Regions from separate parts of the Mycobacterium sp. NGS66 genome, predicted to be linked through region 1. Evidence: riboswitches for the same ligand, from Rfam matches in the RefSeq annotation. Region 1 holds a riboswitch; the other holds the start of a gene.
What was found. A riboswitch is a leader RNA that binds a small molecule or an ion and turns the genes downstream of it on or off. The one in region 1 is predicted to bind cobalamin.
Positions count from the first base shown of each region.

Region 2: linked by a shared signal. The riboswitch ahead of metE (5-methyltetrahydropteroyltriglutamate--homocysteine S-methyltransferase) and the one ahead of AC5Y2L_RS03805 (PPE domain-containing protein) in region 1 are both predicted to bind cobalamin.

Region 1 covers NZ_JCALCG010000001.1:774,412-789,872, reverse strand. Annotated here, with positions in the region: gene AC5Y2L_RS03830 (AMP-binding protein) at 1-1,191, shown strand, start outside; gene AC5Y2L_RS03825 (L,D-transpeptidase) at 1,387-2,193, shown strand; gene AC5Y2L_RS03820 (hypothetical protein) at 2,203-2,607, opposite strand; gene AC5Y2L_RS03815 (cation-translocating P-type ATPase) at 3,110-7,921, opposite strand; gene AC5Y2L_RS03810 (hypothetical protein) at 8,027-8,287, opposite strand; gene AC5Y2L_RS03805 (PPE domain-containing protein) at 8,340-10,007, opposite strand; cobalamin riboswitch at 10,129-10,313, opposite strand; gene AC5Y2L_RS03800 (hypothetical protein) at 10,446-10,670, opposite strand; gene AC5Y2L_RS03795 (nuclear transport factor 2 family protein) at 10,729-11,130, opposite strand; gene AC5Y2L_RS03790 (rhomboid family intramembrane serine protease) at 11,216-12,073, shown strand; gene AC5Y2L_RS03785 (SRPBCC family protein) at 12,084-12,545, shown strand; gene AC5Y2L_RS03780 (SDR family NAD(P)-dependent oxidoreductase) at 12,663-13,445, opposite strand; gene AC5Y2L_RS03775 (AMP-binding protein) at 13,447-15,051, opposite strand; gene AC5Y2L_RS03770 (GntR family transcriptional regulator) at 15,065-15,461, opposite strand, start outside.
Region 2 covers NZ_JCALCG010000019.1:80,480-95,940, forward strand. Annotated here, with positions in the region: gene AC5Y2L_RS26420 (hypothetical protein) at 1-145, shown strand, start outside; gene prpD (2-methylcitrate dehydratase PrpD) at 334-1,839, shown strand; gene AC5Y2L_RS26430 (hypothetical protein) at 1,857-2,093, opposite strand; gene AC5Y2L_RS26435 (DUF3556 domain-containing protein) at 2,213-3,934, shown strand; gene AC5Y2L_RS26440 (DUF2510 domain-containing protein) at 4,022-4,255, shown strand; gene metE (5-methyltetrahydropteroyltriglutamate--homocysteine S-methyltransferase) at 4,273-6,552, opposite strand; cobalamin riboswitch at 6,686-6,910, opposite strand; gene AC5Y2L_RS26450 (SDR family oxidoreductase) at 7,024-7,665, opposite strand; gene AC5Y2L_RS26455 (SDR family oxidoreductase) at 7,677-8,516, opposite strand; gene AC5Y2L_RS26460 (TetR/AcrR family transcriptional regulator) at 8,622-9,893, opposite strand; gene AC5Y2L_RS26465 (nitroreductase family protein) at 10,031-10,678, opposite strand; gene AC5Y2L_RS26470 (SDR family NAD(P)-dependent oxidoreductase) at 10,678-11,610, opposite strand; gene AC5Y2L_RS26475 (acyl-CoA dehydrogenase family protein) at 11,607-12,692, opposite strand; gene AC5Y2L_RS26480 (acyl-CoA dehydrogenase family protein) at 12,689-13,822, opposite strand; gene AC5Y2L_RS26485 (nitric oxide reductase activation protein NorD) at 13,959-15,461, shown strand, end outside.

The DNA.
Region 1 (15,461 bases):
CTCGATGCGCTGGCGGGGGCGCTGGATACGCACCAGATCAAGACGATGTTCGCCGACCGGGAATTCAGCGGCCAGATAAGCGATGTCGACGAATCCGTCGTGGTAATCGATCCCGTGACCGTCGAGCCGCGACCGGGCGATGCACGACCGAAGGTCGCGCCGTCGGGCCGGATCGTCCTGCTCACGTCGGGCACTACCGGCGTACCCAAGGGAGTGCCTCGGGCGCCGCGGCTGAGCTCAGGAGTGGGCGTCGGAGTCACGATCCTGGAGCGCACCCGGTTGCGCGTCGGATCGCGAATCGCGTTGGCAGTCCCCATGTTTCACGGCCTGGGACTCGGCATGCTGATGCTGACCGTGAGCCTGGGCGGCACCGTGCTGACCCATCGGCGCTTCGATGCCGAGACCACCCTGGCGCAGGCCTCGCTGCAGCGGGCCGACGCGATGAGCGTGGTCCCGATCATGTTGGCGCGAATTCTGGACCTGCCACAACGAGTGCGGGCGCGCAACGCCCTGCCGTGTCTGCGGGTGGTCATCTCCAGCGGCGACCGCCTCGATCCCGCCCTGGCGCGACGGTTCATGGATGCCTACGGCGATGTCCTCTACAACGCCTACGGCTCCACCGAGGTCGGTATCGGCGCGCTGGCCACACCGGTCGAGGTGCGTAACGCCCCGGAGACGGTCGGACGACCGGTCGCGGGATGTCCGGTACGCATCTTCGACAGACACGGCAGGCCGGTGGGCCCGCGGGTCACCGGTCGTATCTTCGTGGGCGGTGAGCTGGGCGCGGACGGATACACCGGCGGCGGCGGCAAAGCCGTCATCGACGGCATGACCAGCACCGGCGACATGGGCTACTTCGACAACTCGGGACGGCTCTACATCGTTGGGCGCGAGGACGACATGATTGTCTCCGGCGGTGAAAACGTCTATCCGCGAGCGCTGGAGAACGCACTCGCCCAACATCCCGGTGTCGCAGAGAACGCAGTGATCGGAGTGCCCGACGAGAAGTTCGGACGGAGACTGGCCGCGTTCGTCGTCCCGCGGCGGGGCAGCGACATCGACGAGCCGGCGTTACGAGAGTACTTGAAAGGCAAGGTATCCCGGTTCGAACAGCCGCGGGACATCCACCTCGTCGAGAGCATTCCACGCAACCCGGCCGGCAAGGTGCTGCGCCGAGAACTCGCCACCTAGCGCGAGCAGACGCAAAAGCACTGGACACGCCGAGCGTGCGGGTGCTTTTGCGTCTGCTCGCCGTGACCAAACCTTGTCCGAGACTTGATCGAGCCGCTGGCGCGCGCTGGCGTTCGCGGCGTCGTGACGCCCCTAACATCGACCAACGACAACCCCTTTGGGGGCTCCTTTCGGCGTGAAGGATGACGAGAAGCGATGCGGGCGGCACTTCGGTCAATTCTGGTGGTGGTCGGAATCGGCGTGACCTTGGTCGCGCCACCCGCTCGGGTGAATCTGGCGGCGGCCAACCAGTCGCGCGACTTCGCAATCGCATCGGTTCTGCCGGGGCCGGGACAGGTCGTGGGTGTCGCCCACCCCGTCGTCGTGACGTTCGTCGGGCCCGTTTCCAACCGGCCGGCGGCCGAGCGCGCCATCGACGTGAAATCGGTGCCCGCAATGACCGGCAAGTTCGAGTGGCTGGATCGTGATGTGGTGCAGTGGGTTCCCGACCGATTCTGGCCGGCGCACAGCAAGGTGGCACTGTCGGTCGGCGCCCTGGCCACGGATTTCAAGACGGGTCCGACGGTGCTCGGTGTCGCCAAAATCTCGGAGCACACGTTTACGGTCACCATCGACGGGGCCGAACCGGGGACATCGCCGCCGTTACCGGCGCCGCACCATCGACCCCACTGGGGGGAAGACGGTGTCATGCCGGCCTCGATGGGGAAGGCGGAATTCCCGACGCCGGTCGGCAAATACGCCGTCATGTCCAAAAACCGTTCGGTCATCATGGATTCCAGCAGCGTCGGTATCCCGGTCGACGATCCCGACGGCTACCGGCTCACGGTGGATTACGCCGTCCGGATCAGCAGCCGTGGCCTCTTTGTGCATTCGGCTCCCTGGGCGGTCCCATCGATGGGAGCCGATAACGTCAGCCACGGCTGCATCAGCCTCAGTCCGGCCGATGCAGAGTGGTACTACGACACCGTCAACGTCGGTGACCCGGTGATCGTGCAGGAGTAAGGGCTCTGGTCAGCGTGCGCCGGGGCAAGCCGTACGGGTATCCGGAGCCACGGCCCCGACCAAAACCGCTGGGGGTTCCGTCGGCGCAGGCAAGGGGCCGGGCAGAACTACCGGAGCGGACGCCGGCATGGCCGGCGCGCTCGGCACCCCCTTACCCGTCCGCGGGACAGGGCCCGCCATGGTTTCGATTGGCGCTGCCCCCGGCGCCGCAACCGGCGCGCCTGCTCCGGCGGGCACAAGCGGCGCCGGCGCGCCCAGCGGGATCGGCGGACCTCCGGCGACAGGAGGGCCGGGCAGGGCCAGCGGTGCCGGCGCAGCCCCGTCGACCGGAAACGCGGTGCCCGCCATCTGCTCGAGGCAGGTGGGCCCACCCAGCGGCGGTGGGACGGCTGCCGCGTCCGAACTGAACGTCATTGCGGCTCCGCACAATCCGGCGCCGACGACAATCGTGACGTTGAATCGAGCGAAGTTCCTCAACAGTCTCCCTTTGTGGTCAGTGTCTTCGGTGGCCGCCCCCGCAGCCGAACGGTATCGGCCGCCGGAGATTTTGCCTAGGTGGCCAATGTAATTGGTTGCAGAACCGATGCCGACCACGAGCCACGTCGTGATCGCGTCGTTTCCAAGAAGTGACTCAGCTTCAGCGACACGCAATCTCACGGACGGCGCGGCGGGCATTGGGTGTGAATGGCTGGCTTTGCGAGTGAATTCTGGGATTCGCGAGTGTAACTAGGGCGGAGATTCGTGCCGATTCCCGCCGTTGGCTCACACCGAAAGCCGTCAGTTCACACCGAAAGCCGTGGGTTCACACCGAAAGCCGTCAGTTCACACCGACGTGGCCGGGCGACGGCGGAAGCACCGACCGCCACCCGAAAGGACGCCAATTTCCGCATAGCCCAGGCGATTTCGCCCCGTCCGCTTAGTCCTGATCGGGAACCACAGCGCCGATCGTCTTGGCCAACCATTGCGGCGCCAGCACCGAGATCGCGGTGGCGCCCGCAGTCGCGGTGATTACCCCGGTCCAGGCAACGGGACCCAACGGCGTGCACCCGAAGAAGTTGCTCAGAACGGGTGTTTGGATGATGCCGACCAAGACGCCCGCACTGCCCAGGGCCGTGGCCACGACCAGCGGGCTGTGCCGGCGCGTCAGCAGCGTCTGCGCCAGCTGCGTCGTCACCACAGCCGTCAATCCCATTGTCGCCGTTCGGCGTTCGGTTCCCGGCGTCCAGCGGCCCATGGCCCAGGCGGCGGTCGCACCGGCAGCGGTGACCACCCCGCGGTTGACAATCTGGCGCATCAGGGGCGCGTCGAGCGAGGGCGTCGGCGACGTCAGCACCGCGCGTTGATATGCACGGCGAGCCTGGTCGGCTTCCTGCTCGGATTCATAGTCCTGGTAGTCCGGCTCTTCGAATTGCGAGGTCACGGCCACGGCGAGCGCTGGGAACATGTCGGTGAGCAGGTTCACCAGCAGTAGTTGCCGGGTCCCCACCGGCGCCCGCCCGGCGCCGAACGCCGTTCCGATGATGGTGAACAGCACCTCGCCGACATTGCCGCCGACCAGGATGGTCACGGCGTCACGCACGCCCGCCCACATGGTGCGGCCCTCGACCAAGGCGTCGAGCAACACGCCCAGATCTTCGTCGGTCAGCACGATGTCGGCGGCGCCGCGCGCGGCCGAGGAACCGCGGCCGCTGACGCCGATACCCACGTCGGCCATCCGGATGGCCGCGGCGTCGTTGGCGCCGTCGCCGACCATCGCGGTCACTCGTCCACAGCGCTGCAGCGCCGCCACGATCTGCACCTTTTGTTCGGGGCTGACGCGGGCGAAGACCTGCACGTTGGCGGCCAGCTTGGCTGACGCGTCTTCGTCGAGGCCGACGAGTTCGGCTCCGGTCACCACCCGCGCATCCGCGGGCAGGCCCAACTGCCGGGCGATCGCTCGCGCGGTGACGGGGTGATCGCCCGTGATCAGCACGACGTGGCGCTTGGCGTCCACCAGCGCTTCGATCAACGGGCGCGAGGACGGCCGCGCGGTGTCGGCCAATCCGACGTAGCCGATCAACTCGAGGTCGTGTGCTGCCTCGTCGACGGCGTCGGCATCGGTGTCGTCATCGTCGTCGGTGTCGTGCTCCCAGCGGCGCTGTGCCACGGCCAGTACCCGCAGGCCTTGCTCGGCCAGGTGGTGCACCAACGACTCTGCGTGCGCAAGGTCGGCGTCCGGATCCTCGAATCGGCACCGCGGCAAGACCGTCTCGGGAGCCCCCTTGAGCATCAGCATCGGGGTGCGGGAATCGGTGGCCAACGTTCCGATGGAAGCGGCAAAGCCACGACTGGACTCGAACGGTACCTCGGCGATCACCGTCCACCCCGAATCACCTTGACCGTTGAGCGAACTCGCCGCGGTGAGAATGGCTTCGTCGGTCGCGTGCGCATGGCCCTGGCCGTCATGCGGTTGGGTGGACGCCCACGCGGCCTTGCGCAGCACCGCGGCGGCGGCCGGATCGGTGGGTTCGGGATACGGACCCGGCGTCGTTGTCTTCGCAGGCACCGCGCATACCACCCGCAACCGGTTCTCGGTGAGGGTGCCGGTCTTGTCGAAGCACACCGTGTCCACGCGGCCGAGGGCCTCGATGGTCCGAGGAGCGCGGACCAATGCGCCCCGGGCGGTCAGGCGCTGCGCGGCGGCGAGTTGGGACAGGGTGGCGACCAAGGGCAGCCCCTCGGGGACGGCGGCTACCGCGATCGCGACGCCGTCGGCGACCGCCTGGCGCAACGACGCTCGACGCACCAGCGCCAAGGCGGTGACGGCGACACCCCCGGCCAGCGTCAGCGGAAGGACCTTGCTGGTCAGCTCGCGCAGCCGGGCCTGGACACCGGCCGAGGTCTCGACGTCGGCGACGGCCGAGATCGCGCGCTGCGCGGCGGTGCCGACCCCGGTGGCCACGACGATCGCGCGGGCGTGTCCGGCGACGATCGTGCTGCCCTCGAACAGCATGCTGGCCCGGTCGGCGTCGTTGACCGCGACGGGTTCCACCTGCTTGTCCACCGGCAGCGACTCGCCGGTGAGCAGCGACTCGTCGACCTCGAGGTCCTCGGCCACCAGCAGCCGGCAGTCCGCCGGGACCACCTCGGGCGCCGCCAAGTCGATCACGTCGCCGATGCGCAGCGACTTCGCGGACACCGTGGCCGTGCGGGTGGTGTGTTGCGCTGCCTGCAGCCGGCGTCGTGTCGTCGCCACCGCCGGCACGACGACACGGCGCACCAGTTGATCTTGCTCGGCGAACAGTTCGGCGGCCGCCGCCTCGGCTCGCAGCCGCTGTACCCCACCGGTTATCGCGTTGACGGTCATCACGCCGGCAACCAGCAGGGCGTCGACATTGCTGCCCACGATCGCCGACGCCGCTGCGCCGACGGCCAGGATCGGGGTCAGCGGGTCGGCCAGTTCATGCCTGGTCGCCACCAGCAGCCGTCCCAGGGACTGCAGCGGCCCGCGCAGCGGTGCGGCCACCGGTTCGTAGGACAAGTCGTCCAGAATGCGCCGCCAGGCCGGGGCTCCGGCTTCGACGGCCAGTGGGCGCGAGCCACCGGCCAGCCGCGAATAGACGATCTCGGGGTCCAGCGCATGCCAGGCGGTCAGCGGTTGCGGTGTGGGATCGGCCAGCCGCAGCACCTTGCTTGCCGACCAGGATCCCGAAATCAAAGCCGTTGCGGCAGCGGCATTTACGGGATTGAGCCAGCGACGGAAACTGGCCGGGTTGGTGGACCTGCCCTCCTCGCCGGTGACCAGCAGCAACCCGGCCAGCGTCGTGCCGCCCTGGGCGAGGTGCACCGCCGATTCACTGGCTGAGCGCGCCGCCGGAATCGCTGACAGGATCCGCACGGCTGCCGCCAAATCGGTGCCCGTGATGATGTCGGCGGTCCACGGGGTGGCGGCGCGGGGATCGTCGAGGGCCACTCCGACGTCGGCGATGGCCAGCGCCGCCAGGGTGTCCGTCGACGCGAAGTCCCGGTGTACTGCGGTGATCAGCAATACCGGTCCGCGATCGGTGCGCAGATCACGGACCAGCTTGAGCAGCGGGGTGCCGGGCGGGTGTGTGGCACCGACGCTGGCAGAGAGGTCTTCGGTGCCGGCCACGTGGCGCAACACCACCCGCGCTCCGGTTCGGTGTGCGGTCTGCAGCAGCGGGATCGCGTAAGGGTCGACCTCCCAGCCGACGGCCACGCTGCCGACGCGCTGGCCGTCGACCATCAGATCGGCGCGCTCCAGACCCTGCGCGGGTGCCGCCGACGGCCCCTGCGCCGGTAGCCATTTCAGCCGCGCGCCGGTGGCGGGCAGCTCGTCGGGGTCGGGCTCGGGGGCCTCCTCGCCGTGCAGCAACGCGTCGGCGACCTCGTAGACCCGGTCGTCGTCCCAGCCGGGCTCGTCTCCTTCGGCATGCAGGACGGCTCGGTGGTCGCCGCGCAACGCGGCGCCGTCGATGACGACCACCTGGACCCGATCCAGTCGGCGCAGCGCGCCCGGGTCGAGCACCAGTTGGCCGGCGTTGGCCAGGCCGCGGCCCAGCATGGCCGCGAACGCCTGCCGGCCCATATGCGCCGCGCGGGGGACCCCGGCCAGGATCGCGCCGGCCGCATCCTCGGTGCCGCCGCCGGCGAGTAACGCGCTTGCCGCCGCAATCAGCGAGCCGTTCGCCGCCGAATCCGAATAGCTCTCCACGGGCCCCTTCATCGACCCCTTCGCGGTGTCGATTGCGGCGTCGATGGCGCCGCCGACGACGACATGGGCTTCGTCGCCGGCAGCCGCGGGCGCCCACGCGTGCCGCGGCGCGTGCGACTTGGTCCCGGCCGACGAGATGACCGGGACCACCGGGGCTTGCGGCCGCTGCGGCGAAGCCAGCTGGGGTTCACGTTCGCGCCATACCCGGCGGTGCGCCGCTGCCTCGGAAAGCTGCAGGCCACGGCTCACCAGGTCGAGCATCGGGGTGCCGAACGCCTGGGTGAGCCCGTTGGCCGCCGCCGTCGCCGCGCTCAGCGCGATATCTGTTCCCACTCGCCCCAATCGCGACTCCAGCACCGACACCATGCGCGGCTGATGGTTGATGAGCGCGACCACCGCCCGGGTGGTCTGCGGTGCGGCGGGCAGTTTGGCGACGGTGCCCGTAATGGCGGCGGTCATTGCGACCAGATCCATCGCCGCGGCCGTCAGCGGGACCAGAATTGCCAACGGGTTGCCGGGGTCGGCGAACGCAGCGACCGGTGTCGCCGACCCGGACGCCACCAGCTTCAAGTCCTCGGCAACGGCGCCGACGACGTCACGCACCTCGTCCAAGACCGCATCGCTGTCGGCATCTTCGTCGATTTCGACCACCAGCCGGCCCAACGAGCACTCGACGTGAGCCTTGGCCACGCCGGCAATCCGGCGCACCGGCTCCTCTACCACTGCCGCGTGCTCATCCCATCGCGGGAACGGCAGCAGCGGATCCAAATCCAGATGCACCCGGTTGCGGCTGTGCCAGCGCACCGGCGGGATGGGATGGGTGGCCGAGCCGTTAGAGGTTCCCAGCACCCGCCCGGTCGACTGGGCCGCGGCTTGCACCACCGGGCCAACCAGCTCCACCACCGGGCTGGTCAGCATTTGCACGGTGCCCGCGGCACCCGATGCCGCCTGCGCACCGGCCTGCATCACACCATCGGCCAAACTGCCCACCAGGCCGATACCCGGAATTTTCACTCAGTCACCCTTCAACAACCAGCGCCGCGCCTAATACTCATGGTGTGTTACCGCGCTGTCCACATCTGAACCACATGTGAACTCGAGCGTAGGCGCAGCGCGCGGCTATGGGCTTAAAGGCAAGCCGAAAATGGTGAAGAGCGCCGGATCGAGAAAGACGGTGAGGGCAGCAATCCCGCTGGTGCCGACCGTGATGACGTGAATCGAATGGGCCCGCATGACGCCGTCGTCGGCGCGCCGATATTCCGCGACGGCGGGTTGACCGTTCGCAGCCGTCGGGATCAGCGCCATGTCGCCGGGCTTGGTGAAAGCCCGCGCGGCAAGGAAGCGGGTTACCGCCGCCCGTCCGGTGAACCACGTTGGCACAGGCGGCATTCGAGCCGATCGCAGCGCGGCACCGGCACGTCGTCGCAACCGGCTACGGCGAGTCGGGCTCCCAGGTAGCCGGCATCATCGGCAGGCTGGCTCCGCCTAACCCGCCGCCGGTCAGAGTGATCAGCCCGGCAGCCTGGCGGGCACCGGCTTTGGTGGCGGTTCCGGCGAACCCGCGGGGTCCCGCGCCCCCGTCCGAGGCGACCGTCTCCGGGTCTGGCTCCAAATCCATGTATTCGTAACCCCGGCCGAGCACCTGCGCCTTGGTTCGTCGGCGCCGCTGCTTGGGAGCTTCGTCTTCGGGCGTCGTCGTGATCGGGAGGTTTTGGGCGACGTCGGGCGCCGACGCGTGCTTGCGGGCGCTGATGCTCGCTTCCGTCCTGGCGGCAGAGTTCAGGTCGCCCACCAGGTAGGCGAAGTTCTCCATTCCCGCGCCCATGTTTGCGGCGATGGTGCCCGCGCCGGTCAACCCCGGTGGTGCCGGAGTCGACGGCGGCAGCGGTCCGGGCGCCGGTGCCGAAGCGGTCAGTTCCCCGGCAGTTGGCGTCGGGGACGAGGTGGACGCCGGGATACTCGGCGCAAGGACCAACGCGGGCGCCGTCACCGGGGGTGCGACGGGCGGCGCCGGTGGCACGGAAAGAAGCGCGGCGAAACCCTTTAGGCCGATGGGCGCCAATACAGCGCCGGCGGCCAACGGCAATAGCGGAGCGGTCAGTAGCGGCACCAGGACCGTGAGCAGCACCAGAGTCTGCTCGAGCAGAGTCTTGAGCAACGCGATGGTGTCGGTGATGACCGTGCCGATGACTTCGACGGTGGTGAACAGAATGGTGAACCCGATGGTCGCCGGATTACCGGAGGCAAATGCTGCGGTCAGATCCAGCGCCACAAAGCTGAACATCTGGGACAGCAGCGCGACATATGTGCCGATGTCCATCGGATAGCCGAGTGCGAACGCGATATTGAGTGGACTGAAATAGGTGAGTGGATTACCCAGGATGGGCAGCCAAGGATCGAACCCGCCAAACATCCCTTGGAAGAAGGGGCTGTTGTAGAGCGCATCGATCAACGGTTGGATGCTCTCGTTGTAGAAGTCGATGAAGCCGCTCTGCTCCAACCATTGATAGATCTCGTTCTGTCGGTCGGGCGGCAATGTGGCCGCGTCGAAAGCGGCCGTGTCGGCTTTCATGATTTGCGGGGCGGCGGTGGACTCCGGCGCCGACGCGATCGCGGTGCTGGATTCGGTCTGGTAAACGCTCATCACGGTGGCCGCCTGGATCCACATCCGCAGGTAGTCGGCTTCGTTGAGCGCGATCGGGATGGTGTTGACGCCGAAGAAATTCGTGGCCACCAGCGCCGCGTGCGTCGCGTGGTTGGCAGCCAATTCGGCCAAGGTCGGCATAGCGGCCAGCGCCGCGGTATAGGCGGTGGCCGCGGCTTCGTGTACTGCGGCCCTTGTGGCGCTGTCGGCAGCGGCTTGGGTCAGCCAGGCCAGGTACGGGGCGTGGGCAGCGGCATACGCCTGAGCGGTCGGCCCGTCCCACGCGCCTTGCACGCCGTCTAGCAGCCCGGTCAGCTCGGCGGCCGCCGTGGCGTACGCGGTGCTCAGTGAGGCCCACGCCGCGGCCGCCGCCAGCAGCGGACCGGGTCCCGGCCCAGTACTCAGCAGGGCCGAATGCAGTTCAGGGGGCGAGGCCATCCATAGCGGGGCGGTCATTGCCGACCGCCGGTAAGTGACCGGGCGGCGAGCCCTTTTCCGGAGACGCCAGCGGTTGAACCGCACGACAAAAACTGCAACGACATCGCAGGTCAGCTCTCTCCGGGGTACATCCGCCCCGGGCTAGCAGGACACGATGACGCGAGTCTCCTGGCTCTCGGATCGCCGCTCGCCTCGCCTTCCAACCAAATGGCCGTGGCATATGAGGGTCGCTCCCCGATGACAGTGGCGGGACCGCGCCGGATTCGCACCGGCTTCCTGCGTCGTCATCGCCTTACGGGCGATATTGTCGCATCCCGGCTGCAGCTTCCGCGCGCACTCTTGCAAAACTCTTGCAATTGGAGGTCAGCGACAGCGCGATTCCAGACGTCTCAATAACGCGAATTAGCGGTAGCCGCCGAACGGCTACTGGTTGCGATATTCAGCCGAAAAACTGCGCTACAGGTATCGGTGGTTTGCCCGGCCGACGTGGTAACCGGCGGGGAAAGATTTCTCGATGACCTGTAACTGGTGGTCCACTCGGGACTCGAGTTCGAGGACGACGCAGCTGTCGCCCACGGTTTTCGACTCGAGAACTATGTACCGCTGACCGCAATCGGTGATCGGGTCGCCAGAGTGCAATTTTTCGACTGGCACCAACTCCGGTGTTCCGTCTGCCTCCACGCAAGACACAGTAGGTCAACTCCGCGGGCGAGGGAATAGTTCTCTGGATGGTCACCGATCAGCGTGCATCTCCCGTCGGCGCTTGGTTGTCGGCGCCGCGCTGCTTGAAGAACACACTGACGTGAGAGATCAGGCCGTCGTCGTTGCGCTCGAACCGCAGGCACTCGGGCCATGCCGCGCGGACGCCGTCGATCTCGAAGGCTTCGGTCAGCTCGACGTAGGAAAGCCGGCCGTTCACGTGCGAGATTCGCTGCACGTCCACCCGGTGGCCCTTGAGTTCGGTCAGAACCTTGCGTAGGTAAGCGAGGTAATGCTGCTTGCCTTCGATGCGATCGCAGAAGGGGCCCTCCCGGGTCAAGCCGTCGTCGGCGATCGTGGCCGCCAGGCCGTCCCAATCGTGGGCGGCCAGGCAGGTCAGATAGCGCTCGACTGGGCCGGTTGGGCCGCTGGGGTGAGCCACGAAAAACACGCTAGGTCAATGTCTTGCACAAGTGAACAAGCTTGCTGCCCGGCGTTGGTTCCGCGCTGCAGGCAAGAATGGTGCGATGAGCGGATCAAGCGTGCCCGAGTCGCCGGCCGACGCCCCGGCTTGCTACCGGCATCCGCAGCGCATCACCTATGTGCGCTGCACCCGATGTGAACGGCCGATCTGCTCGGATTGCATGCGCAGCGCCGCAGTCGGTCACCAGTGTGTGGACTGCGTGCGCGCCGGGGCCAAGACGATTCGCCAGCCCCGCTCACAATTCGGAGGCCGGGAGCCGTCGGGCATTCCGATCCTCACCTATGCGCTGATCGCAACCAACGTCGCCGTTTTCATTGTGCAGCTGGCATCGCAAAACCTCGAAACGACGCTTGCCATGTGGCCGTGGGGAATTGCGCAAGGTCAGCTGTATCGCCTGGTGACTTCGGCCTTTGTGCATTACGGCGCGGCGCATCTGCTGTTCAACATGTGGGCGCTGTTCGTCGTCGGGCCACCGCTCGAGACGTGGCTGGGCCGGTTGCGCTACGGGACGCTGTACGCGCTGAGCGCGCTGGGTGGCTCGGTGCTGGTTTACCTGCTGTCGCCGCTCAATTCGGCGACCGCGGGCGCATCGGGTGCGGTGTTCGGTCTTTTCGGCGCGATATTCGTGGTGGCGCGGCGGCTCAGCCGCGACATTCGCGGGGTTGCCGCGGTGATCGTCATCAACTTGGTCTTCACCTTCGTCGCCCCTTTGGTCAGTTCGCAGCGAATCAGCTGGCAGGGTCACATCGGTGGCCTGGTCACCGGTGCGCTGGTTGCGGCGGCTTACGTCTACGCACCCAAAGCCGGCCGCACCCGGATCCAGGCCGGGGTGACGATCGCCGTCGTCGCCGTGTTCGCCGCGCTCATCTGGTGGCGGACCAACGTTTTACTCGGGCGTTAAGTTGCGTGGCATGAGCTGGTGGACGGCCCACGCCGAGCGGACGCTGAGCGAACAGGTACCCGCGCCACCGCACGAGGTTCGCGATTTCTACGTCGACTTGAACAACATCAAACTGGTGCATCCGCTGATCGTGTCGGTGGATGTGGTCTCGCGTGGCGACACCTCGGACGGCTATCACCAGACATATCGGGTCGTCGACCGTATCCCGTTGGGGCCGTTCACTATCCGGACCGCCTATCGGGCACGGCTGCAGGTACTCTCCGCTGGAGATGTGCTGACCGAGGCGGACCAGTTTCCTGGTGTGCGGTTGCGGGGAAAGGTGAGCTTCGAACCGGTTGACGGCGGCACCCGGGTCACAGAGCGCATATGCATATCAGCACCCCGGCCGTTGGCGGCGTTCACCACCCGGGAGGCGGTCAAAGCCCATATCGCGATGCTCGCCGGAATCCGGCGGCACTACGAAACAGCTTGAGCGTCGATTCCGTCGATGCCACAAATCCATCGCCGAGCGTGCTCTCACGGCGAAATAATCGCCAATTTATCGCCGTGAGAGCACGTTCGGTGCCTGCCGCGCTACCCGCAGCGGTCCCTATTCTGTTGGCTTGGGTTTCCACTCCGAGGTGAGCGCCAACTCGGACAGATACTTGGTGGAGCTCCACCCCCCGTCGACGACGATGGTCTGGCCGTTGATGAATGCCCCACCGGGAGAACACAAGAACGCCACCGTGCTGGCGACATCCTCGACCGTGCCCAACCGTTGATGCGGCGTCATCTCGGTGTTGATCCGCCGGAACCGCTGGTCGGCCAGCCGATGCTCGGTCATTGGAGTCTGGATGACGCCCGGAGCGACTGCGTTGCAACGTATTCCCTGCGCACCGTACTGGCACGCGATGTGGGTGGTCAGCGCCGTGAGCCCGCCCTTGGCCGCCGAGTAGGCGCCGCCGCGCAGACCGCCCACGACGGCGAAGGTAGAGGTGATGTTGATGATCGCCGAACCGGTCCGCATGTGCGGCAGCACCTCTCGGATCAGGCGGAACGGTGCACGCAGCATCAAACCGAGGAAGTGGTCCAGTGACTCGTCGTCGGTTTCGTGTATTGGCTTGGGACTGCCCACCCCGGCCGCGTTGACGAGAAAGTCGACATGCCCCCACCGCTCGACGGCGAGGCCAGTGATCCGATGGGGCGCGTCGTCGTCGGTGAGGTCGACGGCCAGCGTGGCCACCGCGCCCGGATTGGCCATGCCAGAGGCCAATGCGGCGAGCTTGTCTTGACTGCGCCCGGTCGCCAGCACTGCCATGCCCATCTCGGCAAGCCTTGTCGCACAGGCCGTTCCGATGCCGCCGGTTGCCCCGGTTACGATCGCCACCTGCATGTCACCGGCCTGCCTTCATGAGCGCCGCCCTGATCTGATGTTTGAGGACCTTGCCCGCATCGTTTTTCGGAAGCACATCCCAGATAACCACTTGCTCCGGCACTTTGAACCGGGCGACGCCCGACGCCTCCAAAAATGCGCGCAGGGCGGCAACGTCAGGGGGCGGCGCCGTGGTCGGCACGACGACGGCGCAGGCCCGCTCTCCGGTGCGGTCGTCGGGCAGGCCGACGATGGCAATCTCGGCGATGGCGGGGTGTCCGGCCAGGATGTCCTCGACTTCCTTGGGTGAAATGTTCTCACCGTTGCGGATGATGATGTCCTTGGCGCGGCCGGTGACCACCAGATAGCCGTCGTCGACCCAGCGCGCGAGGTCTCCGGTGCGGAAATAGCCTTCCTCGTCGAAGGCGTCTGCTTCGTCCTCGGGGTGCTGATAGCCGGCCAACATCTGCGGCCCCCGCGCATGAATCTCCTCGCCGACCAGCTTCACCTCGGCCAGGCCGACGCGGCCGTCGGTGTCGGCGGCGCGGTCACGATGCTGTGGTGCACCGACGGTGGTGATCGGCACCTCGGTCGAACCGTACACCCGGGTGACGATCGCCGACTCGAAATATGTTGCTGCCCTGTGGATCAGCGACGGCGACATCGCGGCGCCGCCGCAGACGAACAGCTTCAGATCGGGCAGCCGGGTATCGGCGTCCTGGGCAGCCGCCAGTAGCTGTGCCAAAAACGGTGTCGCACCTGCCATATGGGTGCACCGCTCCGTCCGCATGAGCCGCACCGCCTCGTCGGCGTCCCACCGATCCATCAACACGGCGGTGGTGCCCAACAGCAGCGGGCATTCGAACGCATAGATGGAACCACCGATGTGGGCGATCGGCGAAGCGACCAGGAACTCGTCGCCCCGCTCGACCAGCCAGTGGTCGCGGATCTGGCAAATCAGCGCGTGTAGCGAGTTATGGGTGTGCAGAACACCTTTCGGACGCCCGGTAGTACCGGAGGTATAGAGAATCATCCGCACGGCGTCGGGATTTAGCTGGGGCAGCTGGCGGGTGCTCGGTTGCGGTGTGACCAATGACTCCAATCCGACCTCGTCGGCGTGGGAATCGCCCCGCACCACGAGAACCTCGGGCGGCGATTCCAGCTGTGCGGTCACCCGGCGCAGCATCGCCGGATAGTCGTGGCGGCCGAAAGATGACGGCACAAAGACCATGCGGCTGTCGGCGTCTTCGAGGATGAAGCGCATTTCCCGATCCCGCAACGACGGCAAGATCGGGTTGGCTACCATCCCCGCCAACGTCGCGGCCAGGTAAATGACCGCGGCCTCATGCCAGTTGGGCAACATGAACGACACCACACTGCCCGGGGGAATGCGTGCGTGCAACGCCTGCGCCAAGGTGCTCGCCTGCCGGTACAAGTCCTGACAGTCCAGTCGATGGTCACCGTCGACCAGCGCCACGCGCTGCGGAGTCTGTTCTGCGGCCTCGCGCAGCGCGTCGGCCAGCGTGGTGCGTACCCACCAGCCACGTGCGTAAGCCTCGTTGGCGCGTTCGTCGTTCCAGCGAACCCAACGTCCCCCGATCAGCTTTCGGTCCTGAGATGTGGGCATGCAGCGCCGCCGGTCAGCCTTTGATGCGCCGCATGGTCATCGAGTGACGGAAGCGGGACGCGGGATGGGTGTTGATGGTGACCTGGGCAACCTGCCCCTCGGAAGTCGTGTAGGTGCGTCGCACCTGCAGCGCTGGGGCCCCGGGCTCGACTTCGAGGCCGCTGGCCAGTGCCGGTGGAATGAGGACCGCGGCGATTTCTTGCTGAACTTCGACGATATTCAGCCCGAATAAGTCCTCGATGAGCGGGAAGACGGCGCCCTCATGGCGCTGCAGCAGTCTGCCGACGGCCGCGAACGCGCGGTTGATGTAGTACTCGGTGCGGCACAGCGCGGGTCCGGACGAGTCCGCACGATAGCCCTGCACGCTCAGCCACTCTTCGCCGCTTTTCAGCCCAATCCGGTCGGCCAGC
Region 2 (15,461 bases), on a different contig from region 1:
CGAACGCGGAACGCCGGCGGAAACGCCCGAACGGTTGACGCCCGCCGAATCACCCGAGCGGCTGACGCCCGCAGAGCCCCCCGAGCGGCTGACGCCCGCAGAGCCGCCCCAGCGTCAAAACCCAGCCGAAGGACGAGGAGCCTAGAGATGCGCGCTGAAGAAGGCGACGAAACGGTCAACGATTACGCAGCGGAGGGTAAGCAAACATTCGACAGGATCAGGGAATCCCAACGAGCGCGCAGTCCCGTCGGACGAGCTATTCGCCGAATCACCAAGCTCTTTCGAAGCGAGAACAATTCGCCTAACCGCTAGCCCGGCGCGTGCGGGTGGACCATGTTGACGCATAAGGTCCGGAGCCGGCGCAGCGCCGACGACTTCCCGCGTAGCGAGCACCTGGCCGCCAAAATCGCGGAGGTCGCCGCCGATCCGGTGGCCGTCGAGCCCGAGACCGCCGAAATGGTACTGAATCGGATCATCGACAACGCCGCCGTCAGCGCCGCATCGGTGCTGCGCCGACCGGTCACGGTGGCCCGGCAGCAAGCGCTTGCGCATCGTGCGCGACCCGGGGCCGGCGTTTTCGGCGTCGACGGCAGTTACTCGGCGGAGTGGGCGGCCTGGGCCAACGGCGTCGCGGTCCGCGAACTCGATTTCCACGACACGTTTTTGGCTGCCGACTACTCGCACCCGGGAGACAACATCCCGCCGCTCATCGCGGTCGCGCAGCAACTCGGTGTCGCCGGCGCCGACCTGATCCGCGCCGTGGCAACCGCGTACGAAATCCAGATCGACTTGGTCCGCGGAATCTGCTTGCACGAGTACAAGATTGACCACGTCGCACATCTTGGCCCGTCGGTCGCCGCCGGCCTCGGGACGATGTTGCGGCTGGACACCGAGACCATCTATCATGCCGTCGGACAGGCGCTGCACCTGACCACCAGCACCCGCCAATCACGCAAAGGCGCCATCTCCAGCTGGAAGGCGTTCGCGCCGGCGCATGCCGGCAAGATCGCCATCGAGGCGGTCGATCGCGCGATGCGCGGGGAGGCAGCGCCCGCGCCGATCTGGGAAGGCGAAGACGGCGTGATCGCCTGGCTGCTCGGCGGCCCCGAGCGCGAATACCGGGTGCCGCTGCCCGCGCCGGGCGAGCCCAAGCGGGCAATCCTGGACAGCTATACCAAAGAGCATGCCGCGGAGTACCAGAGTCAGGCACCGATCGACCTGGCCCGTCGCCTGCGTCAACGCATCGGCGATCTCGATCAGATCGCCGGCATCGTGCTGCATACCAGTCATCACACCCACGTGGTGATCGGGACCGGTTCCGGCGACCCGCAGAAGTTCGACCCGGACGCCTCACGCGAAACGCTCGATCATTCGCTGCCCTATATCTTCGCCGTCGCGCTGCAGGACGGCACGTGGCACCATGACCGCTCGTACGCCCCCGAGTGGGCGCATCGCCCCGACACGGTCGAGCTGTGGCGCAAGATCTCCACCGTCGAGGACCCGATGTGGACCCGGCGCTATCACTCCACCGATTCGGCCGAGAAGGCTTTCGGCGCGCGTGCGGAGGTGACGCTGAAAAGCGGCGAGGTGATCAGCGATGAACTGGCGGTGGCCGACGCCCACCCCCTGGGCACGCGGCCATTCGGGCGCGAACAATACCGGGCGAAGTTCGCCGAGCTTGCCGACGGCGTGGTGAAACCGGTTGAGCAACAAAGGTTTTTGTCAACGGTCGACGGGTTGGCCGAGTTGCCCGCCGGGGCGCTGAGCGCGCTGAATGTGTTGGTCGATCCGCAGGTGCTGGACCAGGCGCCGGTGATTCCGTCGGGAATCTTCGGCTGACGGCTCTTGAGCGGCCGTCAGGCCGGTCCGCCGTACTGCCACACCAAATTGTGAGCGCCGGTCATCGTCGGGTTGCACCACATCATCCGGCCGTTGGCGTCGCGGGTTGTCGCGTGCAGGGCCGTACACGCATCTCCGGGTCCAGGGGTGTCGGCGCGCGCGACGGGACCCGTCGTCAGAACGACGGGGGAGATGGCGGTTATCGCCGCCAACGCGGCGAAGCGCCGCTTGCTGGTCTTGCTGGTCAGAACCATCTCCTAAGCATCCACCACGCGGTGCTTCAGGCCAAGTGCCAGGTTTGCGGCAGCGCGTTACCGTCTCTCTGCGACGGCAACCGATGCGCACGGTTAGAACGCGTTCTAATCTGTCGGCCATGGGATTTCTGACGCCCGACCTGCCGCAGGTCGACATTGCCGAATGGAGCAAAGGCACCCGCAGCGAAAAGATCCGCCCGATGGCGCGCCACTGGGCCGAGGTGGGCTTCGGGACGCCGGTCGCGCTGCACCTGTTCTACGTGGTGAAAATCCTGCTCTACGTCTTGGTCGGTTGGCTGATTGTCTTGAGTACCAAGGGCATCGACGGATTCACCGACGTCAAGTCGTGGTACGCGGAGCCGATCGTGTTCGAGAAGGTCGTGCTCTACACGATGCTGTTCGAGGTGATCGGACTCGGCTGCGGTTTCGGGCCGCTCAACAACCGGTTCTTCCCGCCGATGGGCTCCATTCTGTATTGGATGCGGTTCGGCACCATCCGGCTGCCACCGTGGCCCGATCGCGTTCCCCTGACCAAGGGCACGGTGCGCAAGCCGGTGGACGTCGCGTTGTACGGGCTGCTGGTGGTGTTGCTCCTGGGCGCCCTGTTTTCCGACGGCAGCGGCCCGGTTCGGGAGCTGGGCACGAAGGTCGGGCTGTTGCCGGTGTGGGAGGTCGTGTTGATCCTGCTGACGCTGGGCGTGCTCGGGCTGCGCGACAAGGTGATCTTTCTGGCCGCCCGCGGCGAGGTCTACGCGACGCTGGCGGTGACCTTCCTGTTCGGCGCTACCGACATGATCGTCGCGTCCAAGCTGGTGTTCCTGGTGATCTGGATGGGTGCGGCCACGTCGAAGCTCAACAAGCACTTCCCGTTCGTGATTTCCACGATGATGTCGAACAACCCGCTGTTCCGGCCGCGGTTCGTCAAGCGGATGTTCTTCGAGAAGTTTCCCGACGACCTACGGCCGGGCCTACTATCGCGGCTCTTCGCCCACGTCAGCACCTTTATCGAGATGTGCGTGCCGCTGGTGCTGTTCTTCGCGCACGGGGGTTGGCCGACGACGGTGGCCGCGATCGTGATGGTGTGCTTCCACCTGGGCATCCTGACGGCCATCCCCATGGGAGTTCCATTGGAATGGAACGTCTTCATGATCTTCGGGGTGCTGGCGTTGTTCGTCGGCCATGCCCGCCTAGGCCTGTCCGACGTGAGAAACGCGGTGCCGGTGGCGATCCTGATCGGCTTGATCGCGGGAATAGTGATCGCGGGCAACATGTTTCCGCGCAAGATCTCGTTCCTGCCCGGCATGCGCTATTACGCGGGCAATTGGGACACCACGCTGTGGTGCATCAAGCCCTCGGCGAGCGAGAAGATCGGCCGGGGGATCGTGGCCATCGCCAGCATGCCGCAGGCCCAGCTGGAGCGTTTCTACGGCAAGGACCGCGCCGAGATCCCGATGTATTTGGGATACGCGTTTCGGGCCATGAACACCCACGGTCGCGCCTTGTTCACGTTGGCGCACCGCGCCATGGCGGGACAGAACGAGGACGACTACGTCATCACCGACGGCGAACGGATTTGCAGCACCGCGATCGGGTGGAACTTCGGTGACGGCCACATGCACAACGAACAACTGATCACCGCGATGCAGCAGCGCTGTAACTTCGCCCCCGGCGAGGTACGGGTGGTCCTGCTCGACGCGCAGCCGATCCACAAGCAGACGCAGGCCTACCGGCTGGTCGATGCGGCCACCGGTGAGTTCGAGCGCGGGTTCGTGCGTGTCGCCGACATGGTGACGCGGCAGCCCTGGGACGACGAAGTGCCCGTCGAGGTGCTGTCGGAATAGGCGGACGAGCGTGCGCAAATGTACGCGTGCGACGCCGTTTCGGCGTACAACTGCGCACGCTCGCGACCGGTTAAGGTAGTCGGCATGATGGCTGGGACCTTCGGTTTGGTGTTACTCCTTCTAATAGGACTCGTCGCGGCGATCATTGTCGGCGTCGTGCTTGCCGTGCGCACTGCGTCGAAACCATCTGCGGCACAACAGTATTACCCCGTCGGGCCCGCATTGACTGCTCCGGCAGGTTGGTACCCGGCCCCTGACAATCCGAATATCATGCGTTACTTCGACGGCCGCCAATGGACGGCGTCAACTCAGCCGCGGTGACTGACGCTGCTCGCCAGCTAGCCCGACCGCACTTCCCGGGCCGCGGCGACCATGTTGCGCAGCGACGCGGTCACCTCGTCGACGTTGCGGGTCTTGAGCCCACAGTCAGGATTGACCCACAGTCGCTCGGCCGGCACGGCGCGCAATGCCGCGCGCAGCGACTCGGCGATCTCTTCGGTTCGCGGCACCCGCGGCGAGTGGATGTCGTAGACCCCCGGGCCCACACTGTTGGCGAACCCGGCAGCGTTCAGGTCGTCGAGCACCTCCATGTGCGAGCGTGCCGCCTCGATGGACGTCACATCGGCGTCCAGGTCCGCGATGGCCCCGATCACGTCACCGAATTCGGAGTAACACAGATGGGTGTGGATCTGCGTGGAGTCCGCCACGCCGGAGGTCGCCAACCGGAAAGCCGTTACCGCCCAACGCAAGTACTCGTCCTGATCGGCGCGACGCAGCGGTAGCAGCTCGCGCAGCGCCGGCTCGTCGACCTGGATGACCGCGATGCCGGCGGACTGCAGGTCCACGGTCTCGTCGCGAATGGCCAGCGCCACCTGGTTGGCGGTGTCGGCCAGCGGCTGGTCGTCCCGGACGAACGACCAAGCCAAGATGGTGACCGGACCGGTCAGCATGCCCTTCACCGGCTTGTCGGTCAGTGACTGCGCGTAGGTGATCCACTCGACCGTCATCGGGTGGGTACGGACCACGTCGCCGTAGAGGATCGGCGGTCGCACGCACCGGCTCCCGTACGATTGCACCCAGCCGTTCTGCGTGGCGAAAAAACCTTCCAGCTGCTCTGCGAAGTACTGCACCATGTCGTTGCGTTCCGGCTCACCATGCACCAGCACGTCGAGCCCGAGTTCTTCCTGCAACTTGATGACGTCGGCGATCTCCTTCTTCATCCGGCTGACGTACTCGGCCTCGTCGATCTCGCCGGCGCGAAAAGCCGCGCGGGCCTTGCGAATTGCCGATGTTTGCGGATAGGAGCCGATCGTGGTGGTCGGCAGCGGCGGCAAGTGCAAGCGAGCGTCCTGGCTGGCCCGGCGTTGTGCGGCGTCACCCCGGTGCGCACCGGATGCGACGATCGCGTCGATCCGGGCCCGTACCTGATCGTTGTGCAGGCGCGGGTCCCGTTTGCGGGAGGCGACGGCGGCGTTGGACGCGGCGATCTCGTCTGCGACCACTTCGCGACCCTCGTGCAGCGCGCGCGCCAGGACCATTACCTCGTGCACCTTTTCGGCGCCGAACGCCAGCCAGCTGCGCAACGCGTCGTCCAAACCGGTCTCCGGTTCCAGCGAGTAGGGCACGTGCAGGGTGGAGCACGACGTCGACACGGCAACCGCACCCGCAGACCCCAGTAGGGTCGTCAGTTTGCCCAACGCCGCCTCCAGGTCGGTGCGCCAGACGTTGCGCCCGTCGACGATGCCGGCCACCAGCGTCTTGCCGGCCAATTCGGGTACGGCGGCTATCGCGGTTTCGGCACCGGCGACCAGGTCTACGCCGATCGCCTCGACGGGCGTGCGCGCCAATGCCGCCAGGGCGGCTCCCGGGTCACCGAAGTAGGTGGCGACATGGATGGCGGGCCGGTTGCTCACCGCGCCGAGCGCGTTGTACGTCGCCTCGGCCAGCGCGGGCGCGTCGGGGGACATGTCGGTCACCAGCGCCGGCTCGTCGAACTGCACCCACTCAGCTCCGTTGTCGGCGAGCAGGGTGAGCAGTTCGGCGTAGATCGGGACCAGCTCCCGGAGCCGTTCGATGGGCGCGCCTCCGCCGCGGACGCCCTTGCTGAGCAACAGGAAGGTAAGCGGGCCGATGACCACGGGCCGAGCTGGATTCCCCTGCGACAGCGCTTCTTTGAGTTCTGACAGCACTTTGTCCGGGTGCAGCGCGAAGTGGGTGGCGGCCTCGATCTCGGGAACCAGGTAGTGGTAGTTGGTGTCGAACCACTTCGTCATCTCCAGCGGTGCGACGTCGTCATTGCCGCGGGCAGCCGCGAAGTAGCGGTCCAGCTCGTCGGGGATCTCGGTGACGCGGGCCGGCAGCGCGCCCAGCATCACGGCCGTGTCCAGCATCTGGTCGTAATAGGAGAAGGTGTTCACCGGTACCGAGTCCAGCCCGGCGGCCGCCAGGCCCGACCAGGTGTCGTGGCGCAACGTCGCGGCGACGGACTCCAGATCGGCGCGGCTGGTGCGTCCGGCCCAGTAGCCTTCGGTGGCGCGTTTGAGTTCCCGCTTGGGACCGATGCGTGGGGAGCCGGTAACGGTGGCGGTAAATGGTTGAGTGCTAACCAACTGAGTCATCCTTCGATCGACGGGTGGTCACCGCCCGCGGACGCGCAGCCGAGCCGAGTCGCGGTGCGCATCCTGCGGGTGCACTGTTCGCAACCGGTCAGGCCAAACGCCCATTCCACGAGGCGATGAGCCGCCGGACGCGGCGCGCCCGGCACAGCTGGCAGGTCTTCGGACTCGCAGGCGCGCACCCGGAGGTGCTCCTAGTGGCCGTCGCTTCCCAGCCCCATTTCTAGGGCCAGTGCCGATATGACGGCGGTCGTTCCTGCATACCGCTGCGGGACAGTCCCGGACTCTCACCGGGTTCCCTCTCGCTGCGCACGATTAACGTGCTTCGCTCGATGCCAATGCCACGGGGGGCGTCAGCAGACCAGCTGCGTCGTCAAGGCTACTCCGCGCCCAGCCGCGGCTAAATCCCGCCGAGTGTGACAGTGCCGTCACTTTCGATGCCGACCGTGACAGTAGCGTCACGTTCGGCGAAGGTCAGCCGGCCAGGGCTTCGGAGATGGGAACGTCCCCGTTGTTGAACTCGATGGTCCGGCGGATCGTCGAGTCGTCGGCCAGCGCGGCGGCGATGACGAGCGCGACGTCGGCACGCGACACCGAACCGCTTCCCCTACCGAGCGTGATCCGTCCCGTGGCGGGCTCCAGGGTGAGATGACCCGGACCCAGGATCGTCCAATCCAACCCGCTGGCGCGCAGATGCGCATCCGCGGCGGCCTTGGCCTCGGCATAAGGAAAGAACGAATTTTCCGGCGCCACACCGTGATCGGGCCCCGCTCCGAAATAGGACACCATCACGAACCGGTTGACCCCGGCCCGCTCGGCCGCGTCGATCACCCGGATCGCCGCGTCACGGTCGACGGCGTAGGTGCGGGCTGGGTTGCCGCCGCCCGCCCCGGCGGAGAAGACCACGGCATCGTGGCCGGCGACCAACCGGGCCAGCACGGCGGTGTCCAGTTGCTCGATGTCGGCGGTGACCGGTTTGGCGCCTGTTTCGGCGACGTCGTCGGCGTGGTCCGGATTGCGGAATACCGACGTCACGTCGTCGCCCCGCTCGGCCAGGATGCGAGCCAAATGCAGGGCGACCTTGCCGTGGCCGCCGATCACGACGATGCGCGCCACGGGGCAGCCTCCTACAGCTTCACCCGGCCCATGATCAGGTCGATGATCGGCTTGCCGGGCGGGTAGGCGCCGGTGAGCGAGGCCATTGTGTGCCCGTAGTCCACCAGCAGCGTGATCCCGTTGATGCCAAAGGCGGCGGCGCTGTTGAGGAACGCCATCACGTCGCCCATTTGCTCGGGGGTGTGGACCTTGGATCCGGTCTCGTCTCGGTAGTCCTGCGCGAAGGTCAACCACAGGTCCGCATTCGCCTGGGCCAGCGGGGTGTCGGTGGGGCCCGGGCAGATGGCGTTGATGCGGATGCCCCGCTTCAGCAGGGGATAGCCCTGCGTCGCCACGTAGGCATTGACGACCTTCTTGCTGAAGCCGTAGTGGATGATGCCTTCCGGCTCGTGGGCCTTGACCCAGGCGTCGGCCGCCGCGAAGTCAGGCGTGTCCAGGAACTCCGTCAGCAATTCCAGGTCGTTTTCCCATCCCATGCCGGCGACCGAGGAGATGAAGCAGATCGCCGAGCCCGACGGAAGCTGGTTGTTGCCGAGCAGCCGCTCGATGAGATAGCGATGCCCGATGAAGTTGATCTTCATCAGATCCGGCCCGTCGGCGACTCCGGCTGCGGAGAACACCGCATGCACCGGCCCCTCGACCTGCTCGAGCGCGGCGTCGATGGAGGCCGGGTCGCGCAGGTCCACCTGTATTGCCTTGGCGACGTCATAGTTGACCGGCGCGTAGTCCAGCACGATCACCTCGGCGCCGAGCTCTCCCGCCGACTTGGCCGCCGCCGCGCCCATGCCCGTCGCGCCGCCGACGACGAGCGCTCGCTTGCCGTCATAACGCAACCGATCGATCACAGTCATGAAAATCCCCTTCTCGGCAACTGCCAACCCGGTTCTAACTGCCCAACTGTATGGGTAACAGTTATTTGGTTCAACACCGGGTACCAAGTACCGGCTGCGACGCGCTTACCGGCGCCGAACCGCAACCCCGCGCAGGACAGTGTCGCGCGCGTGCAGCAATGCCGCGCGAGTTCCCACGGCACGCAGAATGTTCTCCGGTATCCACTGCATGCCGATCACGCATCGCGCCAGCATTGCGGTCGACGGCGTGTCGATGCGAATCTCGCGCGACCGGATCCCCTCGGAGAGCAGCGATTTCATCTGCCGCAGCCGGACGGTGTAGGACCAGCCCGGGTTGGTTGTCGGCGGTGACTGCCGCATCCAGGCCAGCTGGATCCGGAACTCGTCGGAGAACTGGTCCAGCGCGTTGACGTTGACCCAACTCAACGCATCGAGCTTCTCGATCGTCGACGCATCAGAGCGCAGCACGCTGACCCATCCGGCTTCAACCTTCTTGCCGAAGGAACGCATGATCGAGGCGAGCAATTCGTCCTTGGACCCGATAACCCGGTAGACGGTGCCGGTGCCAAGACCTGCCGCGGATGCGATGTCGCGGATGGTGGTGACTTCATAGCCTTTTCGGCCGAACTCCGCTTTGGCCACCGCGCGCAGATGCGCCGCCTTGTCGCCGGGGTCCGCGACGCTGTCGTCGGACCACGTTGTGATCACCTCACGGGCGGCGGCAAAGGCGTTCGACCGATCCAGCGCGGCATCGGCGGGTGGCCGAGCGGCCAACCCGTGCAGGATGATTCGGCACATGAGCCGGGCGACCTGATCGGCGGAAGCCTTGTCGCGGATGACGTCGAGACCCACCTGCAGCATGGTCTGGCAGATCCGGTCGGCCAACGTCGGAAGGTCGATGTCCGGTTTGACGTAGCCACTCCACCTGCCGGCCCGCAGGGTCTGCAGCATCGCCTCATGAATTGGGCTGGACTGTTGCGCACGGTCCACCAGGCCCGCGTTCGGCCCCTCGTAGAAGGACATCTGCAGGGCCGCCTGATGTTGCACCGCGCAGTTGGCGATTGCGACTCCCAGTTCAGTGATTTGCTCCTCGGCGGGCCGGGAGTCGGGCTGGTCCAACCGCGCCTGCGCCTGCCGCCCGATGCGGTTGAGATCGTCGTGGTAACGCTGCGTCAGCTCGACCAGGATCGCTTCTTTGGATTCGAAGTGGTGGTACAGGCTGCCCGGGAGAATGCCTGCCGCGTCGGCGATTTCCTGTAGCGAGGTCCGCAGCCCCGACGACGCGATCAGTGATGCCGCCGTTTGCAGGATCTCGGTCCGGCGGGTTCCGGTGTCGGCTGCGCTGCCGGCCTTCTCTAATGCATCGGGCCTTGCCATGGTCACCGGTGCGCAAGCCTTGGGGACGGCCGCTGGGCAAGCGTACGCACGTGTCCCTCCCGGTGAACCAAATCTTTGGTAAAGGCTATCAGATTCCCACGTTAACGGCGCTGCTGACCGGGGCGACAGAGCCCATCTTAGAGCGGCGGACCGTCCCAGCCGTCGACCGCAACCACCTCGTCGACGGGCCGCCGGCGGGCCGGCCGGAATCGGCGCCCGGCACGCAGGCGGCCCACGGGCAGCAGGCAGCCTTGCACATAGCTCGCCGGTATTCCGAGCAGCCGGCCGACCTCACGTTCGCGGTGCAGGTGCAGCGTGGTGACGCAGGTCCCATACCCGCGGGTGTGCAGCGCCAACTGAAAGTTCCACACCGGCGGGAAGATCGAGCCGTACAGCGTCGCCAGATGGAATGACTCGTCGCCGTCGATGCGCGGCAGGTACGGCTGGTAGCAAGGGATCACCAGGACCGGTATTTTCGCCATGTTCTCCACTAACCACTCGGTGGACGACATGAGCCGGGTCTCCGGCGTCCCAGCCGGCATCAGGTCAGCGAGCAACTGGCCGCCGACTCGGAGCAGATAGGACTCGCGGTACAGTTCGGCGATCCTTGCCCGCAGTTCGGGGTCGGTGACGACCAGCCAACGCCAGGCCTGCTGATTCGAGCCGTTGGCCGCCTGGATACCGATGCGCAGACATTCGCGGATGTCGGCGAGGTCGACCGGAGCGTCGAGGTCGAGCGACTTGCGTGCGGAGCGCGTGGCCGTAAGAAGGTGCTCGGTATCCATCATCCGAAGGTCACGCCAAGCTGGGCCGTCACGGCGAAGACTTCGTCGAAGATCGATCCGGGCACGGTGAACGGCTCGGTTGCCGACACCTCGGAAAGGTGAGCTTGGATGTCGTCGGCCGTCGGATTGCTGCCGTTCTCCGCGAACCAACCCTCGCCGAGGCCGATAAAGACCCGCGCGAAGCGGCCCGCGCACGCCGAGTAGTTCTGATGGGTGAACTCGCAGGTCTTGCTCGCCAGGAAGACGACGATGGGTACCACCAGCTCGGGCTTGATCGCGTCCAAAAAGCCGATTTGCCCGAGGGCTTCCGGGTCGGCCACGATTTCAGTCACCATGCGCGAAAAGCCAAATGGCAGAACGGTGTTAGAGAGGATGCCGTGTTCGGCACCCTCGATCGCGATTACGTTCGACAGGCCGACCAACCCGGCCTTGGCCGCCGCGTAATGGGACTCCCACGGCTGTCCGAACATGCCGGCCGAGGAGGAGATGAAAACGAAGCGGCCGTAGCGCTGCTGCTTCATCACCTTGTACGCGGGCTGGCTCAAATAAAAGCCGCCGTCCAGGTGCACGTTGAGCATCTTCCGCCAGTCGTCCACGGACAGCTCGTCAAAGCCAACGCTGTTGAAGATGCCGGCGTTGCTCACCACGGCGTCGAGCCGGCCGAACCGCTCGACGGCGAGTGCGACGATTGCCTCGCCGCCCTCCGGGCTGGCCACCGACTCATGCGACGCCACGGCCGCGCCGCCGGCGGCCTCGATCTCGGCGACGACCTCGGCGGCGACCGTGGTATCGGCGCCCTCACCGTGTATCGTCCCGCCCAGGTCGTTGACCACCACCGAGGCGCCGCGCCTGGCCAACTCCAGCGCATACAATCGTCCGAGGCCGCGGCCGGCTCCTGTCACAATGGCGACCTGATCGGTGAAATCGATCATGGCAGACTCTCTTTCGCGAGGCGCGCGCCAATTTCTGTGAGATAGCCGTCGGGCCCACCAAGCAACGCGCTCCAGCCCAGCAGACGCTTGAGGTACAGGTGAGCATCATGCTCCCAGGTGAATCCGATGCCGCCGAACACCTGGATTGCGGTATCGCCCACGGTGGCCAGCCGGCCGGCGAAGGCCTTCGCCCGCAACGCAGACAGGTGCCGCTCCTGCGCATCGGCGTTGTCGGCGGCCCATAGCGCGTGGATGACCCCGCTGCGGGCCAGCTCGACCGTTTCGTACATGTCCACACACAGATGCTGGATCGCCTGGAATGAGCCGATCGGCTGACCGAATTGCCTTCTCACCTTTGCGTATTCGATCGCCAGCTCCATGACCGCCCGGGCGGCGCCCAGCGCGTCGGCGGCCGCGGCGATCAGCACGTCGTCGACGAGGGCGGCAAGGGCGCCTTCTGGTGGCGTGGCCAGCCGCTGCGCGGGGACGCCGTCGAACGCGACCCGGAAACGCTTGCGGGTCGGATCGATGCCCCGCAAGCGGGTCACCGTGACGCCGGGGGAATCCGACTTGACCGCGAAAAGACCGGTGCCGTCGCGGTTTTCGGCAAACACCAGCAGGATATCCGCCACGGCGGCATCGAGCATTGCGGTCTCGCCCCGTAGCACGTCGCCGTCAACGGCCGGGATTGAGCCATCATCGAGTGGGCCAACGGTCGCGGTTGTGGTTCCATCGGCGATCCCGGTCAAGATCGAAGCCGCCGCGCCGTCGGCGCCGATCCGCGTCAACGCGCGCGGCGCGGCGACCGCGGTGGACAACCACGGTCCCGGGTGCAGAGCGGCACCGAGCTCTTCGGCCACGATGCCGGCCTCGACCATCGTCATGCCCGCGCCGCCGTATTCCTCCGGCACCAGCAGCCCGGTCGCCCCGAGGTCGGCAAGGCCTTGCCACACCGCGTCGTCGACGCCGGATGGGTCGTCGAGCAGCGCGCGCACGTGGCCGGAGATCGGCGCTTTCTCCGCCAGAAATCGGCGCACGGTTTCACGTAGCGCCACTTGCTCGTCGGTCAGCTCGAGGTTCACGTGCGCGGCAACCCCAGTACGCGCTGGGCGGTGATGTTCTTGTTGATCTGGGTGGTGCCGCCCGCGATGGTCAGCGAGCGGGACGTCAGCCGATAATCAGCCCATCGCCCGCGCATGCCCAGCACGTCGAAGGCCAACGCGGCCAGGTCCTGTCCGATTTCACCCCATACCGTCTTCGCCAGGCTCGCGGACCCGAAAGTGTCACCGCCATGCAGCGTGGCCGAGATCGACCGCTGGCAAAGCACTTCCAGATACTTGATGCGGACCGCGATCTCGCCGAGACGCCGCAACGTGACCGGATCGTCTCCGACCCCCGCGGCGGCGAAGTCGGCCACCAGCTCCTCCAGCCGTACCTGCAGCTCGGCATAAAGCCTTGCCGCTCCGGCGCGTTCGTGGCTGAGCGTGGTGGTGGCAACCTGCCACCCACCGTTGAGCGGACCCAGTAACGCATCCGCCGGAACCCGCGCATCGTGAAAAAACACCTCGGCGAAGTCGGTGTCGCCGTTGAGCGTGATGAGCGGCCGGACCTCGATACCGGGCAACTTCATGTCGACGATCAGGCACGAGATGCCCCGGTGTTTCGGGGCATCGGGATCGGTACGCACATAGAGTTGACACCAGTCAGCCCGATGACCCAGGGAAGTCCAGATCTTCTGCCCGTTGACGACGAACCGGTCACCGTCACGCACCGCACGGGTGCGTAGCGCGGCCAGGTCGGATCCCGCTTCCGGCTCGGACATGCCCTGGCACCAGATGTCGTCGGCCCGCATCATGCGCGGGAGCAGCGTCCTCTTCTGCGACTCGGTGCCGTATTGCATGATCGCTGGGGCGATATTGTTCATGCCAATGACATTGAGCGGCAACGGAGCTCGCGCGCGAGTGGTTTCTTCGGTGTAGACCAGTTGCTCCAGCACGGTCGCGCCGCGGCCGCCGTATTCCCTGGGCCAGGAAACCGCCGCCCACCCCGCGTCGGCCATGGTGCGATTCCAGGTACGCAGCGCCTCGAACGCCGCGTCGTCACGCCCGGTGGTCCGGCGAGCCGCTATCAAGTCCTCGGTCAGATTCGCCGACAGCCAAGTCCGCAGTTCATCCCGGAAGCGCTCCACTTCCGCCGGGTATGAGAAGTCCACGTTTTCCTCACGCGATTGACTGCGACCAAGCCGGACTTTACGTTGGAACAGATATTTGGTCAATTCTTCAGCGGGGAGTATTCCGAGGTTGAGCGCGGGAGACGACGCTCGGGCCGCGCAGTTTCAGGCCCTCGGCATGCTCGCTTCGGCGCTTGCGGGACGGCCGGTGGCCGTTGCCGGGCAACCGCCGGGTGAGCCCTCGTGGACGGACGGTCAAACCATATATATCGACGCGTCGCCACTACCCCGGATGAGGCTCGAGGCCGTCAAGGCCATAACCGTGCAGGCGTCGATGATCGCGGCCGGCAGCCTGGAGCCCGGGATCGTGCGTCGATTGGTCCGTCATCCTCGGCTGGCCCGGCGCTATCTGGCAATCGAGGGTCACCGGGCGCTGGTCGCCAATGACGACCTGCTACCCGGCGTCGTGTCGACGATGGGCAACCGCGACATCGCCAGTCGCACTGACTCGCCCGCCGCGTCGCTGCGAATCGCCGACGGGCCGGAGGCGATTGACGACCCCGCCCCGGTGTTCGGAGTGATTCGTCCGGCCAAGCTGCTGGCGGCATCCAACCGAGCGGCAGCGCAGCAGGACCAGGCGACACCGCAACATGTCCCGCGAGATGGAAACCGGGACCATGCGCGGCAATTGGCGGAGCTCGACGACGGCCAAGTCGACGATTCCGACGATCCGGACTTGTTCACCAGCCCGGTCGGTGGCGGCGGCTTCATCGGCAAGTGGTTCGCCAAGCTGCTGTCGTCCGCGCGCAAGACGGGCCGCGGGGGCGGGCCGCCGGCTGCGGATAATCCGACGCATCGCACGCACTCGGGAGTCCGTGGCTCCCAAGCGATATCGTCCTTGGCATCGACGTCGGGCGAAGACGTCACAGACGGCGACGCAAAAGCGGACGGCGTGCGATATCCGGAATGGGACGACAAGCGCAAGCGCTATCGCCCCGCATGGTGCACCGTGCGCGAGGTCGAGCCGAGGATCAGCGCGACCGCGACGCAGTCGATCGAGGCTGCCATCGGTCTGCGGCGCCCGCTGGCGCGACTGGGAATGGGCTTGCACCGCCGGCATCGCCAGGCACAGGGCGACGACATCGACATCGATGCTGCGGTCGAGGCCCGCGTCGAGGTGTTGGCCAGGTCGGTGCCCGACGAAGCGGTCTACCTGGACAGCCTGCGACGCCGGCGCGACCTGTCGGTGCTACTGCTCCTCGATGTCTCGGGGTCGGCGGCCGAGCCTGGAACGGTCGGGCGGACGGTACACGAACAACAGCGCGCGGCCGTCGCCAACCTCGCCGTCGCGCTGCACGACCTCGGCGACCGTGTTGCGCTCTACGCCTATTACTCCCAAGGCCGAGGCGCGGTGAGCATGGTCCCGGTCAAACGATTCGACGACCAGCTCGATGCTCGGGCGATAAGGCGGCTGAACAGCCTGGAACCCGGCGCTTACTCCAGGCTGGGTGCGGCCATTCGCCATGGCTCGGCGGTCCTGGAGGCCCGCGGCGGGACGACGCGGCGGCTGTTGGTGGTGCTGTCCGACGGCCTCGCATACGACCACGGCTATGAGCGGGCCTACGGTGCCGCGGATGCACGCCGCGCGTTGATGGAAGCACGCCGACGGGGCACCGGTTGC